2 regions of the Pectobacterium araliae genome follow, and region 2 is predicted to be linked to the other one. Evidence: predicted binding sites of a transcription regulator. Region 2 holds the regulator's gene; the other holds the start of a gene.

Region 1 (8,791 bases), 1.6 Mb from region 2:
ATGTTCATTCAGCTGTCATGTTTCAATTTTCAGCTTGTTCCAGATTGTTAAAGAGCAATATCGTAAACATGACTCCGAAGAATCATCTTTAAGATATTCATGATAATGTCTTTCACTCATTATCGGATTGGCGTCCCCAAGGGGATTCGAACCCCTGTTACAGCCGTGAAAGGGCAGTGTCCTAGGCCTCTAGACGATGGGGACACGAAAAATCCGTACCGGATCATAAACCCGGCACTCTCGCGTCAGCATGAGTTTACACTCATCGCATCAACAGGTGCGCTTGCTCAGTATTTTCATCAGACAATCTGTGTGAGCACTTCACTCAACGCACATCTTTTTGGTAAGGAGGTGATCCAACCGCAGGTTCCCCTACGGTTACCTTGTTACGACTTCACCCCAGTCATGAATCACAAAGTGGTAAGCGCCCTCCCGAAGGTTAAGCTACCTACTTCTTTTGCAACCCACTCCCATGGTGTGACGGGCGGTGTGTACAAGGCCCGGGAACGTATTCACCGTAGCATTCTGATCTACGATTACTAGCGATTCCGACTTCATGGAGTCGAGTTGCAGACTCCAATCCGGACTACGACGTACTTTATGAGGTCCGCTTGCTCTCGCGAGGTCGCTTCTCTTTGTATACGCCATTGTAGCACGTGTGTAGCCCTACTCGTAAGGGCCATGATGACTTGACGTCATCCCCACCTTCCTCCGGTTTATCACCGGCAGTCTCCTTTGAGTTCCCGACCGAATCGCTGGCAACAAAGGATAAGGGTTGCGCTCGTTGCGGGACTTAACCCAACATTTCACAACACGAGCTGACGACAGCCATGCAGCACCTGTCTCACAGTTCCCTAAGGCACCAAAGCATCTCTGCTAAGTTCTGTGGATGTCAAGAGTAGGTAAGGTTCTTCGCGTTGCATCGAATTAAACCACATGCTCCACCGCTTGTGCGGGCCCCCGTCAATTCATTTGAGTTTTAACCTTGCGGCCGTACTCCCCAGGCGGTCGATTTAACGCGTTAGCTCCGGAAGCCACGCCTCAAGGGCACAACCTCCAAATCGACATCGTTTACAGCGTGGACTACCAGGGTATCTAATCCTGTTTGCTCCCCACGCTTTCGCACCTGAGCGTCAGTCTTTGTCCAGGGGGCCGCCTTCGCCACCGGTATTCCTCCAGATCTCTACGCATTTCACCGCTACACCTGGAATTCTACCCCCCTCTACAAGACTCTAGCCTGTCAGTTTTGAATGCAGTTCCCAGGTTAAGCCCGGGGATTTCACATCCAACTTAACAGACCGCCTGCGTGCGCTTTACGCCCAGTCATTCCGATTAACGCTTGCACCCTCCGTATTACCGCGGCTGCTGGCACGGAGTTAGCCGGTGCTTCTTCTGCGGGTAACGTCAATCGGTAAGGTTATTAACCTTACCGCCTTCCTCCTCGCTGAAAGTGCTTTACAACCCGAAGGCCTTCTTCACACACGCGGCATGGCTGCATCAGGCTTGCGCCCATTGTGCAATATTCCCCACTGCTGCCTCCCGTAGGAGTCTGGACCGTGTCTCAGTTCCAGTGTGGCTGGTCATCCTCTCAGACCAGCTAGGGATCGTCGCCTAGGTGAGCCATTACCTCACCTACCAGCTAATCCCATCTGGGCACATCCGATGGCAAGAGGCCCGAAGGTCCCCCTCTTTGGTCCGAAGACGTTATGCGGTATTAGCTACCGTTTCCAGTAGTTATCCCCCTCCATCAGGCAGTTTCCCAGACATTACTCACCCGTCCGCCGCTCGTCACCCAGAGAGCAAGCTCCCCTGTGCTACCGCTCGACTTGCATGTGTTAGGCCTGCCGCCAGCGTTCAATCTGAGCCATGATCAAACTCTTCAATTTAAGATTTGTTTGATTTGCTGAACTCGTCAGCGATGCTCAAAGAATTAAAACTGTTTATTCGTAATGAATTTCACTGTTGTTCACTCTTCAAGACTTTTTATATCGTTAAGATACGGTCTTGTGAGTGCCCACACAGATTGTCTGATTATATTGTTAAAGAGCAGTGCGTTGCAGCCTTAACCGCTTCGCGAGGTGGCGTATATTACGCTTTTCACCTTCAGAGTCAACGTTTATTTTAAAGCGCTTTCTCTTTCTTTATCGACCCGGTTGTGAGTCACAGCGCCGTGTCGATGGAGGCGCATTATAGGGACTTCTCAACCTGCCGCAATAGGTATTTTAAGGAAAAATGACCGTTTGCTGCATTCCACAGCAAAAGCCCACCTTATACCTACTTTTACACAAACTTATCCACAGAAAGCATTCAACTCAAAAATTGACGAGCATCACGCAAACGTTTTCGCTACAATTCACCGCGTTCAAAATCGTCGCGTTTTGGCGAACGCTAACTGAATATTTCTCTTTATTCCGCAATCATTGCTCTAACAAAGACGATATTCACATACCGTTCTTTACTGACTACCCAAATCCAGGGGATAACATCATCATGCAACAACGTCGTCCAATTCGCCGCGCTCTGCTCAGCGTTTCTGACAAAGCAGGTATTGTCGAATTTGCTCAAGCTCTGTCCCAACGTGGCGTCGAGCTCCTTTCTACTGGTGGAACCGCCCGTTTGCTGGCTGATGCTGGCTTAGCGGTGACAGAAGTCTCCGACTACACGGGTTTCCCGGAAATGATGGATGGGCGAGTAAAGACTCTGCACCCGAAAGTGCATGGTGGCATTCTGGGACGACGCGATCGGGATGATGCGATCATGGCGCAGCACGACATCAAACCGATTGATATCGTCGTAGTGAATCTGTATCCGTTTGCTCAGACCGTCGCTCGTGAGAACTGCACATTAGAAGATGCGGTTGAGAATATCGATATCGGCGGCCCGACGATGGTCCGCTCCGCCGCCAAGAACCATAAAGATGTGGCTATCGTAGTCAAGAGCAGCGACTACAGTGCCATCATTAATGAAATCGACGCCAACGAAGGTTCACTGACCTACGAAACCCGTTTCGATTTAGCCATTAAAGCATTCGAACATACTGCCGCTTACGACAGTATGATTGCCAACTACTTTGGTGCACTGGTTCCGCCTTACCACGGTGATACCGATAAACCATCGGGTCACTTCCCGCGCACGTTGAACCTGAACTACATCAAAAAGCAGGACATGCGCTACGGCGAGAACAGCCATCAGCAAGCTGCCTTCTATATAGAAGAGAATATTCACGAGGCCTCGGTCGCGACTTCTATACAGCGACAAGGCAAGGCGCTGTCTTATAACAACATCGCCGATACTGATGCAGCGCTGGAGTGTGTGAAGGAATTTGCCGAACCAGCCTGCGTTATTGTTAAACACGCGAATCCGTGTGGCGTGGCGATTGGTGGCTCCATTCTTGATGCCTACGAACGCGCCTATAAAACCGATCCAACATCTGCATTCGGCGGCATTATCGCTTTCAACCGCGAGCTGGATGAAGAAACGGCACAGGCCATCATCAGCCGTCAGTTTGTCGAAGTCATTATTGCGCCATCTGCCAGTGAAGCAGCTTTGAAGGTTACTGCGGCCAAACAAAACGTCCGTGTCCTGACCAGCGGTAGCTGGCAGCAACGCGTTCCGGCTCTGGATTTCAAACGCGTCAACGGTGGTTTGCTGGTACAGGACCGCGATCTGGGCATGGTTGATGTATCTCAACTGCGTGTCGTAACCGAGCGCCAGCCGAGCGAACAGGAATTACGTGATGCCCTTTTCTGCTGGAAAGTCGCTAAGTTCGTTAAATCCAATGCGATTGTGTACGCACGCGACAATATGACCATCGGGATAGGTGCTGGCCAGATGAGCCGCGTTTACTCAGCGAAAATCGCCGGGATCAAAGCGAGCGATGAGGGGCTGGAAGTAAAAGGTTCCGCCATGGCATCTGATGCGTTCTTCCCATTCCGTGATGGTATTGATGCCGCTGCTACCGTTGGCATTACCTGCGTGATCCAACCGGGCGGGTCTATTCGTGATGATGAAGTCATTGCCGCCGCCAACGAACACGGCATTGCGATGATCTTTACCGACATGCGCCATTTCCGCCATTAATTCTGGAGCTGACCGAAATGAACATTTTAGTAATTGGTAATGGCGGACGCGAACACGCGCTGGCCTGGAAAGCGGCACAGTCACCGCTGGCGAAACATGTTTATGTTGCTCCGGGAAACGCGGGCACCGCACTTGAACCTGCGCTGACCAACGTCGATATCGCCGCAACGGATATTCCAGCGTTAGTCGCTTTTGCGCAGGAAAACCACATCGATCTAACCATCGTTGGCCCAGAATCCCCCTTAGTTATCGGTGTTGTGGATGCGTTTCAGAGCGCTGGTCTAAAAATCTTTGGTCCAACGCAAGGCGCTGCACAGTTAGAAGGCTCTAAAGCCTTTACTAAAGATTTCCTGGCACGCCATAACATCCCGACAGCCGAATACCAGAACTTCACCGAAGTGGAACCCGCGCTGGCCTATGTACGCAGTAAAGGCGCACCGATCGTCATCAAGGCCGACGGATTGGCCGCTGGCAAAGGCGTGATTGTCGCCATGACGTTGCAGGAAGCGGAAAACGCCATTCAGGATATGCTAGCGGGGAATGCATTCGGCGATGCCGGACACCGTATCGTGGTGGAAGAGTTCCTTGATGGCGAAGAAGCCAGCTTCATCGTTATGGTGGATGGCAAGAACGTGCTGCCGATGGCAACCAGTCAGGATCATAAACGCGTCGGGGATAAAGACACTGGCCCGAATACCGGTGGCATGGGCGCTTACTCGCCAGCTCCGGTCGTGACTGATGAAATCCACCAGCGGGTGATGGATCAGGTAATTTGGCCGACCGTTAACGGTATGGCCGCTGAGGGAAATACCTACGTCGGTTTCCTGTATGCCGGTCTGATGATTTCTGCCGATGGCCAGCCAAAAGTGATCGAATTCAACTGCCGCTTTGGCGATCCAGAAACACAACCAATTATGCTGCGCCTGCGCTCCGATCTGGTTGAGCTGTGTCTGGCAGCCTGTGACGGCACGCTGGATCAGAAAGATTCAGTCTGGGATGAACGTCCGTCTCTGGGTGTGGTATTGGCTGCAGGCGGTTACCCGGCTGACTACAATACGGGTGATGTGATTTCCGGTTTACCACAGCAGGATGCCGAAGATGGCAAAGTCTTCCACGCTGGCACCAAGTTGAACGGCATTGATGTCGTCACCAACGGTGGCCGCGTACTGTGCGTCACTGCATTAGGTAATACCGTGGCTGAAGCGCAACAACGCGCTTATGAAATAGCAGCAGGTATTCAGTGGCAAGGGGTATTCTGCCGAAAAGACATCGGCTACCGTGCCATTGAGCGCGAGCAAGCCTGATAAGAAAAAGTTCGGTAAACGATTATCGGATCAATACTGAAGCCCGGAGACATCCGGGTTTTTTATAGCCAGATTCTTTATGGCTAATAGCTATTTAGGCTGCCACTGGCAGACATCATCCACCACCACCAGCAGTAGCTGCGTTCCTTCTGGTGCTTCCAACCACGCGACGTTTAGCGCGCGTGTTGCACGCGCTTTTTGCTGCGCGATCCATTCACGCGAGTCTCTGTCAAAATCAGGACGAACGACCGTACCGTCACAAGACTGAACCTGCCCTTCCAGCCATTTCCCTTGCTTTAGCATAACCTTGCCTGCACGCAAGACATCACTCAGTTCCAGCATACGTTTAGCATCAAACTGGTAGAGTGCAACATCATCATCGGATACCGCTTCACGTCTTTCAGCCAACTGCCGCTGCATAAAGCTGACAGTTCCATCTTCTGCAAAGCGCAAACGTACATCTTCTTGCTGCGCTCCGAGCTGATTACGCTGTATCTCGCGTAGCTTATCCTGCTGGAATGTATAGCGCGTCACCACCAGTGCATTGCCCTGAAGCGGGTTGTACACGGTGGTCAGTGCCGTCGTATTCTGCGCATCATCCTTACGCCACAAACGCACAACACCACGATCGGCAACGTAACCGCTAGCGAACACTTCCGGCGGTGCGGTGCGGCTACTACAAGCTACCACGGCTATAAGCACGAGGCCTGCGCCACACAAACTTCGTAAAAGCAAAAGGGGCGAAAACGCCCCTCTGCTTAAACTTTTAACCGGCATGGGCTTATTTAACAGCGTCTTTCAGAGCCTTGCCAGAAACAAACGCTGGCACGTTGGCAGCAGCAATTTTGATTTCTTTACCGGTTTGTGGGTTGCGGCCAGTGCGCTCATTACGATGGTTCACTTTAAACGTACCAAAACCAACTAATTGTACTGCATCACCTTCTTTCAGAGACTCGGTAATTGCCGCCAAAGTTGATTCCAGAGCTGCTTTAGCCTGTGCTTTTGACAGATCAGCTTTGTCCGCAATTACATCAATCAGTTGAGTCTTATTCATAAGTTATCCTTACAGTGTGTTTATCGCTTGCTAAGCATCGAGTGCGACGGATATGCCCTTTCCCGTTTTAGGGTGTAGTAGCACTCTCCTGCATACACGCACCGACAGCCACTTTTTTTACGCCCCCCAAATGTAGACCAGACAGGGTGCGAATGTGAAGCCTTAAGACAGGCCATTTCAGGCCTTAAATCACGTTTTATCGCGTTATTGATGCAAATTTATCCCGATGTTACTACTTCCGGCCTCGCGCAGATCGGAACGGAGCCCTTTGATCAGCTCAATATCGCGTTCTTCACAGGCCGCCAACAGGCGAAAAATCTCCCATTGGATGTCCCATTCTTCTTCAATCGCAGGCAAAATCTTGAGCTCGTCGTCGGTCATTTCTTTGCCAGCCTGCGTCATTTCCAACATAGCAACCGTACGGATGGACGCTTCACTGATGGCTATCGCATGTTCCAGCGTTTCACCGCTTAAGCGCGAATGAATCAGCTCACCCAGTGCGATGCAGGCATCAATAGCCGGGTAAACACCGTAAAGATCGTAATCTTCCGCGGCGGGAACCGCTTCTTCCAGCTTTTCCAACTGGTTATCGAAATTAACCTTCGCATCTTTAACAACTAATGTTTCCCATACCAAATCGAGAATGCGGCGGTAAACCATCGCGTCTCCGAATTCTGTTTGACGACAAAATTCGTGGTAATTTGGATACATACGTTCACAAAGACATGCCATGAAAGTGACATGTTGCCAGCTCGCCAACTTTTCCAGACGTAAATGAATGGGGTTACGTAACATTTTTATGCTCATTAACGGCGACGGACGGCAGTGTACCTGAAATCACAGTGACGCCCTATGCCTGAATTCCTAAAGTTTTACGACAATACGCTAGCCGCTTGCAGCCGCTGCCAACGCACAAATGCGGGACGATTCGATGCGACAGCATCAGCCCAACGGGTCGGCTCCGGTAAACGGTAGCCGCGCATACAAGATTGCACCCAGTGCAATGCACTATCCTGACTGATCCGATGCCCTGTTGCCACAAACAGCGGATTACAGCGCGCTTTGCTACGCCATACCCAACCAATCTGCTCACTCTTATCCAGCAAGGGCTGTTGGCTACCGACACTCTCAGCCAACGGCTCAAATCGGCCACAAAGCCGACTTTTCGCCACGCCAATCGTGGGAATGTCAACGAGCAGACCAAAATGGCTGGCAACGCCGAGACGACGCGGATGGGAAATCCCATGCCCATCGACAAACAGCAGATCCGGTTTCTGTTCAAGCAACGCCCACGCAGCGAGCAGCCCAGGACATTCACGAAACGAAAGAAAGCCGGGGATATAGGGCATTGTCGTGCTGATACGCGCAATCCTGTATTCTACCAGTTCTAACGAAGGATAGCGCATTACCGCAATTGCGGCGCGAGTGACCGAACCTTCTTGCTCAAAGCCAACATCCGCGCCCGCGATAAACGCAGGCTGTTCAAAAGGTAGATCGTCGTACCGAATCACATCAGAAGCGCGGGCCAGCTGTTCGGCCCGCAGCTGTTGTGTATCAATCACATCACCTCCTGTGAATCATGCGTGATAAGCGCGGGACAACCGATGCACGGCCTCAACAAAAACGCCCGCATGCTCCGGCGGCACATCCTGATGAATGCCGTGGCCCAGATTGAAAATATGTCCATTGCCTTGCCCAAACCCAGCGAGGATCGAGGCGACTTCCTGCTCGATCCGTGCCGGATCGGCATATAACATTGAGGGGTCCATATTTCCCTGTAGCGCAACTTTATCGCCTACACGACGGCGTGCATCGGCAATGTCACTCGTCCAGTCCAGCCCCAGCGCATCGCAGCCTGTTGCTGCCATCGCCTCCAGCCACTGCCCTCCGCCCTTGGTGAAGAGCGTCACGGGCACTCGGCGACCTTCATTCTCGCGCTGTAAACCATCCACGATTTTATGCATGTAATGCAGGGAGAACTCTTTGTAGTCTCGTCCACTCAGCGCGCCACCCCAAGTATCGAACACCATCACCGCCTGCGCACCCGCGCGAATCTGCGCGTTGAGATAAAGAATGACGCTATCTGCCAGTTTATCCAGCAACAGGTGCAGCGTTTTAGGCTCAGCGAACATCATTTTCTTGATGACGGTAAACGCCTTGCTGCTACCGCCTTCCACCATATAGGTGGCCAGTGTCCACGGACTACCCGAGAAACCGATAAGCGGCACGTCACCGGCGAGGTTTTTACGGATCGTCCGCACCGCGTTCATCACATACCCGAGTTCCTGTTCTGGATCGGGAACAGGCAGTTTAACCACATCGGCATGCGACGTGATGGGAGAGTGAAAACGTG
Region 2 (8,791 bases):
TTCTCCTCAAGCTGATCCAGTGTTCGAACTAATGAGGGTTGCTCAATACCAATTGCTTTGGCCAATTGAATCTGCGACTGGCCAGGGGGTAAGTGGTATATGTTATGCAACGTGACCCAATGCGTTTGAGTCAGCTCAAGTGGTTTTAATCGGTGATCGACCAGCGCACGCCACACGCGCACCAGACGAGCTAAATCAGATCCTAATGGCAATTCCATCACCTCTCCTTATTGTTAGCACGCTAAGTTATATCCCTGGATTGCAATCAATTCTGATTTATAAGAATAAAAAACGATATGACTATCGTAAAAAATAGAACCTTTCCTAAAAGTGATTCTATCAAATAAAAGTCTTTTAAAAATGATCTTCGGCTTATTTTATTCAATCGAACGCTCCTGCGTTGCTTAAACAAAATTTCACGTAAATAGACCGTCTAAGACAAAATGACTTAAAACAATGATGGCTGATGGAATTCTGCTGGTGTATCGGTTTTCTCTGAACGCTGCGACCGTTTCATTCTTTGCCGACACAAACGCAGTACATCCTGTTTCTGAGCATCACTCATTTGACCCCAACTAAAGCGTTCGTTACGACTGCGAAAGCAACCGCGACAATATCCGCCATCATCCGCCTGACAAATACCACGACATGGATTAGGGACAACAAAGAGTTCAAGCTGCTCTGGCACACCACCTCCCGCTACAACTCTATTTATTGAAGCCCTGTTCTTTACTGCTGGCAAGCCAAAACAGACCGTCACAATGAAAATAATTAGATAACCATTGTAATCACTGACGATTTTTTTATACGTCAGGCGGCCTAAAATCCCTTTACTACATCATTAATCCCTCCTGTTAGTACGTTTTAACACAAACCCCACCATCGTGTCGCATTTTTAGCACCATTCCAACAGCTTGGACTCACCAGAGCCACAACGCTATACTTCCCTTTTGCTGTACTTTTTTAACGAGGGCATTATGCGTTTACTTCATACCATGCTGCGTGTTGGCGATTTACAACGTTCTATTGATTTCTATACCCAGATTCTGGGCATGCGCGTACTGCGCACCAGCGAGAATACCGAATACCAATACACACTGGCTTTCGTCGGTTATACCGAGGAGAGCGAGGGTGCCGTTATCGAGCTGACCTACAACTGGGGCGTCGACAGCTATGATTTGGGCAACGCCTATGGTCATATTGCATTGGGCGTTGACGATGTTGCCGCAACCTGTGAGCGTATCCGCAAAGCGGGCGGTAATGTGACGCGTGAAGCGGGGCCGGTCAAAGGCGGTACCACCGTTATCGCATTCATCGAAGATCCAGACGGTTATAAAATCGAATTGATCGAAAACGCCCACGCCGGTAACGGCATCGGCCACTAATCCCCCGCATTTTACAGGTGCTACATCGGCACCTGTTCTCCCCCCTTCTTCTGCTACCTCCACCGGTTGAAAGGTAACGAGCATGCTGCATCTCCGGCCAAAATTTGTAATAATACGCGCTGCGTTTTGCTGACAATTAAGAGACAAATGGCTGATAAAAGTGATCTGAACGCCCTGAGCGGCCGTTTTCGTGGGTTTTATCCCGTAGTGATTGATGTTGAGACTGCCGGATTTAATGCGAAAACCGATGCCTTGCTGGAAGTCGCGGCGGTAACATTAAAAATGGATCAAGACGGTTGGTTACAGCCAGATGAAACGCTACATTTTCATGTTGAGCCATTCGAAGGCGCGATTCTGGAACCTGCTGCACTGGCGTTTAATGGCATTGACCCCACCAATCCGTTACGCGGCGCGGTGAGCGAATATGATGCGCTGCACGAAATTTTCAAAGTCGTGCGTAAAGGGATTAAAGATCAGGGCTGTAACCGTGCGATTATCGTGGCGCATAATGCCACCTTCGATCACAGCTTTATGGCAGCAGCGGCAGAGCGTTGTAGCCTGAAACGTAACCCATTCCATCCTTTCGCTACCTTCGATACCGCCGCCCTTAGCGGACTGGTTTTAGGCCAAACGGTTCTGGCTAAAGCCTGTATTACCGCGGGTATTGCGTTTGATTCCAGCCAGGCGCACTCCGCGCTGTATGACACAAACCAGACTGCGTTATTGTTCTGTGAGTTGGTTAACCGCTGGAAACGTCTCGGAGGGTGGCCGCTTGCGCTGGAAGAACGTTCTCTCGAAGACACTTCCACCGAAGACTAAGAAAACACGAAAGCTAGTCGTAAAAGAACGGGTGCCATAAGGCACCCGCTGGGAATATTCACGCTCACATCATAACAATATGTAGATTGTTATGATGTGTGGGGCAAACATCACTCTTGATCGGCCTGCTGCGCTTTGTATTTATCAGCCGTTTCTTTGATCAGCTGTTGCAGTTCGCCACGCTGAAACATTTCAACTACGATATCACAGCCGCCAACCAGTTCGCCATCCACCCACAGCTGTGGGAATGTCGGCCAGTTCGCGTATTTCGGCAGCTCAGCACGAATATCCGGGTTCTGTAAAATATCAACATAAGCAAAACGTTCGCCACATGAAGACAATGCCTGGACGGTCTGTGCAGAAAAACCGCAGCTTGGCAATTTTGGGGAACCTTTCATGTACAGCAGAATCGGGTTTTCAGCAATTTGGCGCTGAATTTTTTCAATTGTCGGTGTCGTCATCTTCTTGCTTCCTTAAATCTATAGGATGGCTAACGTCCAAACGCTAGCCATGAGTCGCCGTCAGAGTGTTACGACAGCGACATTGACTCAATGATATTGTACCGATGCCACTAGCTACAAAAAAACGCCATTTTTTGTAGGGTTATTTTCCTGCCGATTATTCATCATTGATGAAATCAGCGCCAGAAAACGCTGATAAATCAGACGAAAAAACAACTATTAACGTTTTTTCACTATTCTGTATGAATAAAGCGACCATGCCCACTTTTTTATGACGCCGTTTTCAGGAATACTGTGCGGATTGAGCGAGTTAAGGATTATGTTCGGTCACTTTTATTATGCGCTTATTTATTACTCTTTTTATATTATTTTTCAGTAACCTATCCCTGAACATCGTTCAGGCTGCGCCGCATACCCCGCATTCTACGCCGAAGAAAAGCGTCGTTGAAGAAACGAATAAGAAAAACCGTCAAACAAAGGGTACTGCTAAATCACCAGCACCAATCAAAAGTAAAAAGCCAGAACCGACCACCGTCAGCAATAAATTCAAACCCCGTACGGCTAACAAACCAGTAGAAAAGAAGCTATCCCGGACGCAAAGCAGCACGCCTGCACTAGTGAAAAAAAACCTTAAAAAGCTAAAGCCTGAAGAGGATAGGCAGACAATCGCACAGACCAGAGTCAAAACCGAGTTGAAGAAGACCGCGCTCAAAGGAAAAGTGGATAAAAATCCAGCGCCCACAGAAAAGGGGATGGCGCTGAGCACAGCGCATAAAAAACGCTATCAACACGCCAAAACGACAGCAATGAATAAACTGATGAGCCAGATCGGTAAGCCTTACCACTGGGGCGGATCATCGCCTTTTACCGGTTTCGACTGTAGCGGACTGGTCTATTACGCCTATAAAGACGTCGTTAAGATCCCAATCCCACGTACCGCGAACGAGATGTACCATCTGCGTGATGCCGCACCGATTAAAAAAAGTGAGCTGGAAAGTGGTGATCTGGTCTTTTTCCGCATCAATAATCGTGGTGCCGCCGATCACGTCGGGGTTTATCTGGGAGAAGGCAAATTTATCCAGTCACCGCGTACCGGTTCAGATATTCGCATCAGCAAGCTAAGTGAGGATTATTGGCAGGAGCATTATGTAGGGGCGCGTCGCGTGGTGACGCCACAGACCATTCGTTAAGCGATAGCACGCCGAACAGAAGCGTATTCAGACAGATTCTGTGCAATAACCCTGTCTGAATGCGCAGAAACACTGAAGGTTAGTTCAACACCGCAATGAAACTAAACGTGATGATCACAGCCAACGAGCCAACCGTTGTCAGCAAAGACATCTTCAAATCGGTATCCATAGGCCACTCCTTATTAGCAAACAAATTTCATCTGAAAAAAGACACTATCATTTACAGCCGAACCCACTGAGACAATAAAGCGACAAATAATAGGGTTATTACGATTCTTTCATAATTCTAACGAAAAATCTCCGACGCATGCATCACTAATAGTATAAATTAGCCCTTTCACTTTCATGATAAATCGGACACAATCCGCTGTTTATGAAAGCGCTGCGTGCCAGTCGAAAAACGTCAAGCCAGATCCCTTCGGTATAACATTCGGCATTCTCCTTCTGAAATCCTGTTTTTTAGCTTAGAAGAAGAACTTTAAACGTAGGCAAACGATTAACAATATACTTACGTCTGTAACAGGTAAGTTCAGGAGTCATTTTTAGATGGCAACGATTAAAGATGTGGCAAAACGTGCTGGCGTTTCCACCACAACCGTATCGCACGTGATCAATAAAACACGTTTCGTCGCCGAAGAGACTAAGGCAGCCGTCAGGGCAGCAATCAAGGAATTGCACTATTCGCCTAGCGCCGTCGCCCGTAGCCTTAAAGTTAATCACACTAAATCTATCGGCTTGCTGGCTACATCCAGCGAAGCGCCCTATTTCGCCGAGATCATTGAAGCGGTCGAAAACAGCTGTTATGCCAAAGGCTACACGCTGGTGCTGTGTAATTCTCATAACGATATCGGCAAACAGCGCGCTTATCTCTCGATGCTGGCGCAAAAACGCGTCGACGGCCTGCTGGTCATGTGTGCCGAGTACCCGCCAGAGTTATTGGGCATGTTGGAAGATTATCGCAGCATTCCTATGGTCGTCATGGACTGGGGACAAATGCACAGCGATTTTACCGATACCATCATCGATAACGCCTTTGAGGGCGGTTATATGGCAGGCCGCTACCTGATTGAACGCGGTCATCGGGATATTGGCGCTATCCCTGGAATACAAGAGCGCAACACGGGTAACGGACGCTACCTTGGCTTTTTAAAAGCCTTGAAGGAAGCCGACATTACCGTGCGCGATGAATGGGTCGTGCGGGGCGATTTTGAACCGGAATCCGGTTATAAAGCCATGCATCAGATTCTCGCGCAAAAGCAGCGACCTACCGCGGTATTCTGTGGTGGCGATATCATGGCGATGGGAGCCATTTGTGCGGCAGACGAATTGGGGTTACGTGTGCCACAAGATATTTCGGTGATCGGTTATGACAACGTCCGCCACGCGCGCTTCTTTACGCCCGCACTAACCACCATCCATCAGCCCAAAGAGCGTCTGGGCCAATCCGCGTTTTCTATGTTGCTGGATCGGATTACCAGCAAGCGTGAAGATGCACACGTCATTGAGGTGCATCCGACGTTGATTGAACGTCGCTCGGTTGCCGACGGTCCGTTTCGCGATTATCGCCGCTAATCTCGGCGACTCAACATAGACCGATGTTCTTATTCCCGCCTGCTAATCGAGTAGGAGGCGAGATTACTCCCGCCGTCCTCTCACACCACCGTACGTGCGGTTCCGCATACGGCGGTTCATGTTAACTCTGGAACTGCCGTTGCTGCTCCACTAGTGATATCAAGCCGAGTCGTCTGAACTGCGCCGTCTTTATCGCATCATTCATGTGACTCGACCCCGCGTTCCACCACGCTCCTCGCTGGTTACTCGCCGACCTCCACGCTCGCTTTTCACACAAGCCCGCTCGCATTAGCATTCGGGCTCGCGTATACGTTCGTTTCCATTGCCGCCACAGTAGACTGCGCAGTTTACGCCTGACCCAGCCGTCAATCTTCTCCAGAACTCCTTTTACTTCCGTGTATCTGAAGTAGCTCATCCAGCCTCGCAGTATCGGTGTGAGTTCATTGATTACGCCTTTCACTGATTTCGTCGCGTGCCCTGTCGTCAGGCTACGGATCTTCTCCTTCAGCCTCTCGACACTGCTCCCTGCGATCTTCAGTCGGGTCTGTTTGTGCCGTGTCACGCTGTATCCCAGGAACTTACGCTCCCACGGTCGCGCCACCGCACTCTTCTGCTCATTGACCTTTAGCTTCAGTATGTCTCTCAGGTACACCCTGATTGCCCTAAAGATATGCTCGCCTGCTTTGCGACTGCTCACGTAAATGTTGCAGTCATCCGCATAGCGACAGAAGCTGTGACCTCGACGCTCCAGTTCTTTATCCAGTTCATCCAGCAGAATGTTCGACAGTAGCGGCGACAACGGTCCGCCCTGCGGCATTCCCTTACCTCGCTTCTCTGTCTCGCACCCGTTCGTCATTTCCGCTTCAAGGTAGCGACGTATCAGTTTCAACAGCCGTTTATCCCTGACAGCCTCGCCAGACGTGACATCAAAATGTCATGATCCACCCGGTCAAAGAACTTTTCCAGATCCAGATCGACCACCCAGCGTTTCCCGCTTTGTATGTAGCGCTGTGCCTGTTGCACTGCCTGCCACGCATTGCGGTTACTTCTGAACCCGTAACTCGATTCGCAGAAGTGCGGCTCCACGACCGGACTGAGTTGTTGTGCTATCGCCTGCTGGATAAGCCTGTCCACTACCGTCGGGATACCCAGGGTTCTCACGCCGCCGTCCGGCTTTGGGATATCCACTCTGCGTATCGCCTGCGGCTGGTAGGCGCCCGTAATCAATGCCTGCCTGATACTCGCCCAGTTCTGTTTCAGCCACGGCTTCAACTCCGTCACTTTCAGGTTATCTACCCCTGCCGCGCCGTTGTTTTCCACCACGCGCTGATAGGCCAGCATCAGGTTCTCTCTCGTTATCACCGTTTCCATCGTCAACGGCATTTCCGCTTTCGTTTGCCCACCGACCGCCGTGGGGATTTCAGCACCCTCATGCAGCACTGACGGATACTGTCCGTCTCCTCTGCCGCTGGCCGCAGTGCTCTGCGCTTGTGCCTCATTAATTCCCATCGAGTATCGGTGTCCTAATCACGGTTAATCATGTTCAGCCCTTCATGCTGCCAGTTATGCAGCACTACTACGGCTTCGGCTGACTGCTGCACGTTCATCCCGTCGCCTCTCGACGCTCGGTAGCCCTGAAGCAAACGTGCAGCCCTCCCGGGGTAATTCGCGCGACCTTCCTGCTTATGCCTGTCAGCTTTACGTCACAGCGTTCTGTGCAAGTATTGGGCTTTGATGATATTTGCCACCTTACCCCGCTGTGCCGCCTAAACTGCTTCCTGTTCGTCAGGCCAGCATTTTGCCTTCAGCTTCCTTCAGATCCCACCTCGCGGTGGGCACCCTTGCCGTTCGGCTAACACTTCCCCTTGCCGGGTGTGTAGAGGACTTTCACCGCCAAGTCGCCCCTTGACCACTACAGTCAACGGACAGCGCCCGTCAAGGCGCTACGCGCCATGCCCGGCGCACAAATAAAAAACCGGACAATGTTGCTCGTCCGGTTTACCAAAAAGAGGGAATGCAGAACTACTCTTCTTTACCGAGGTCGTTCGCCTGCTTACTGGCTAACACACGCTCGACGGTATCCACCACGGCCTGCGTTTGTGGATCAATTTCAATATTGATGCGATGCCCTAAACGCTTTTGCCCCAGCGTTGTGCGATTCAACGTTTCTGGAATTAAATGCACGCAGAAACGCCCGCGGATCACCTCACCCACCGTCAGGCTGATGCCATCAATCCCGACAAAACCTTTATGCAGCACGTATTTCATCAGCGCTTCATCTGCCAGACGGAACCAAATCTGGTGATTGTTCTCTGATACCTGAATCTTGACCACTTCCGCCGTGCACATAATGTGACCCGACATCACATGCCCACCGATCTCATCACCGAATTTTGCCGCTCGCTCAATATTCACGACATCGCCTTCATGAATATCACCCAAATTCGTTAGCCGCAGCGTTTCTTTCATGAGATCAAAACTGACGCGATCGCCATCAATAGCTGTCACCGTTAGGCAGCAGCCGTTGTGCGCCACCGATGCACCGAGCGTAAGCCCTGTCAGTAGGTCGGGGGGGAGTTGAATAACGTGAGTACGAAAATTGGATTTTTCTTCAATTGACACCACAGATGCGGTGCCCTGAACAATACCGGTAAACATGCGGTTTGCCTCTTAAAAACAAAGAAATGACGCTGTGCAGTGTGCACGATATTCCACGGAAAACCAAACCGGAATGCCAGACATCAAACGCTATCGAAACCGCAGCGTAACAAAAAGAATATATTCTCTTTCATGCTGGTTTACTTTTATTAAGTCGTTACAATAATGCTCTCATTTTATTCTTGACGTTTTTCATATCCAGATTTTTCATCCCGCTAGCAAAATTAAGTCATTCAAGGAAGGTATCCGTGCAACAGTATCTGACAGAAGCGCGTAAGTTATCGGCGCTTGCTGTTCCTGTCATTATTGCGCAAGTGTCCCAAACATCAATGGGTGTGGTTGACACCATCATGGCCGGTGCTTATAGCGCCACCGATATGGCCGCCGTCGCAGTAGGGACGTCTATCTGGCTGCCCGCCATTCTTTTCGGTCACGGCCTGCTGTTGGCGTTAACGCCCGTTGTCGCACAGCTCAACGGTTCCGGCCGCCGCGATCGCATCTCTTATCAGGTGCGACAATCTTTTTTCCTGGCCGCTATTATTTCTCTGCTGACAATGCTGGTGCTGTATCAGGGTGAATATGCCATCAATCTGATGAGCGACGATTCGCCAGAGCTGGCTGCAAAAGCCATCGGTTATCTGCATGCATTACTGTGGGGTGTTCCCGGCTATCTGTTCTACCAGGTATTACGCTGCCAGTGTGAGGG

The links. The regulator PurR, encoded in region 2, represses purine synthesis genes. The targets are predictions, from matches to a motif close to CANGCAAACGTTTGCNTG.
Region 1: the regulator PurR is predicted to act here: its motif matches at 2,331-2,348, upstream of purH (bifunctional phosphoribosylaminoimidazolecarboxamide formyltransferase/IMP cyclohydrolase).

What each region holds. Positions count from the first base shown of each region.
Region 1 is NZ_AP028908.1:4,204,183-4,212,973, forward strand. Features, by position in the region: tRNA gene AACH44_RS19095 (tRNA-Glu) at 129-204, opposite strand; rRNA gene AACH44_RS19100 (16S ribosomal RNA) at 345-1,886, opposite strand; gene purH (bifunctional phosphoribosylaminoimidazolecarboxamide formyltransferase/IMP cyclohydrolase) at 2,491-4,080, shown strand; gene purD (phosphoribosylamine--glycine ligase) at 4,098-5,384, shown strand; gene AACH44_RS19115 (DUF1481 domain-containing protein) at 5,475-6,161, opposite strand; gene hupA (nucleoid-associated protein HU-alpha) at 6,166-6,438, opposite strand; gene AACH44_RS19125 (YjaG family protein) at 6,643-7,233, opposite strand; gene nfi (deoxyribonuclease V) at 7,311-8,000, opposite strand; gene hemE (uroporphyrinogen decarboxylase) at 8,016-8,791, opposite strand, start outside.
Region 2 is NZ_AP028908.1:2,569,176-2,577,966, forward strand. Features, by position in the region: gene slyA (transcriptional regulator SlyA) at 1-218, opposite strand, end outside; gene AACH44_RS11565 (DUF1289 domain-containing protein) at 449-688, opposite strand; gene gloA (lactoylglutathione lyase) at 978-1,385, shown strand; gene rnt (ribonuclease T) at 1,533-2,204, shown strand; gene AACH44_RS11580 (Grx4 family monothiol glutaredoxin) at 2,315-2,665, opposite strand; gene AACH44_RS11585 (C40 family peptidase) at 3,004-3,855, shown strand; gene AACH44_RS11590 (YnhF family membrane protein) at 3,935-4,024, opposite strand; gene purR (HTH-type transcriptional repressor PurR) at 4,402-5,427, shown strand; gene AACH44_RS11600 (group II intron maturase-specific domain-containing protein) at 5,549-6,316, opposite strand; gene AACH44_RS11605 (reverse transcriptase domain-containing protein) at 6,313-6,936, opposite strand; gene AACH44_RS11610 (riboflavin synthase subunit alpha) at 7,450-8,085, opposite strand; gene AACH44_RS11615 (MATE family efflux transporter) at 8,334-8,791, shown strand, end outside.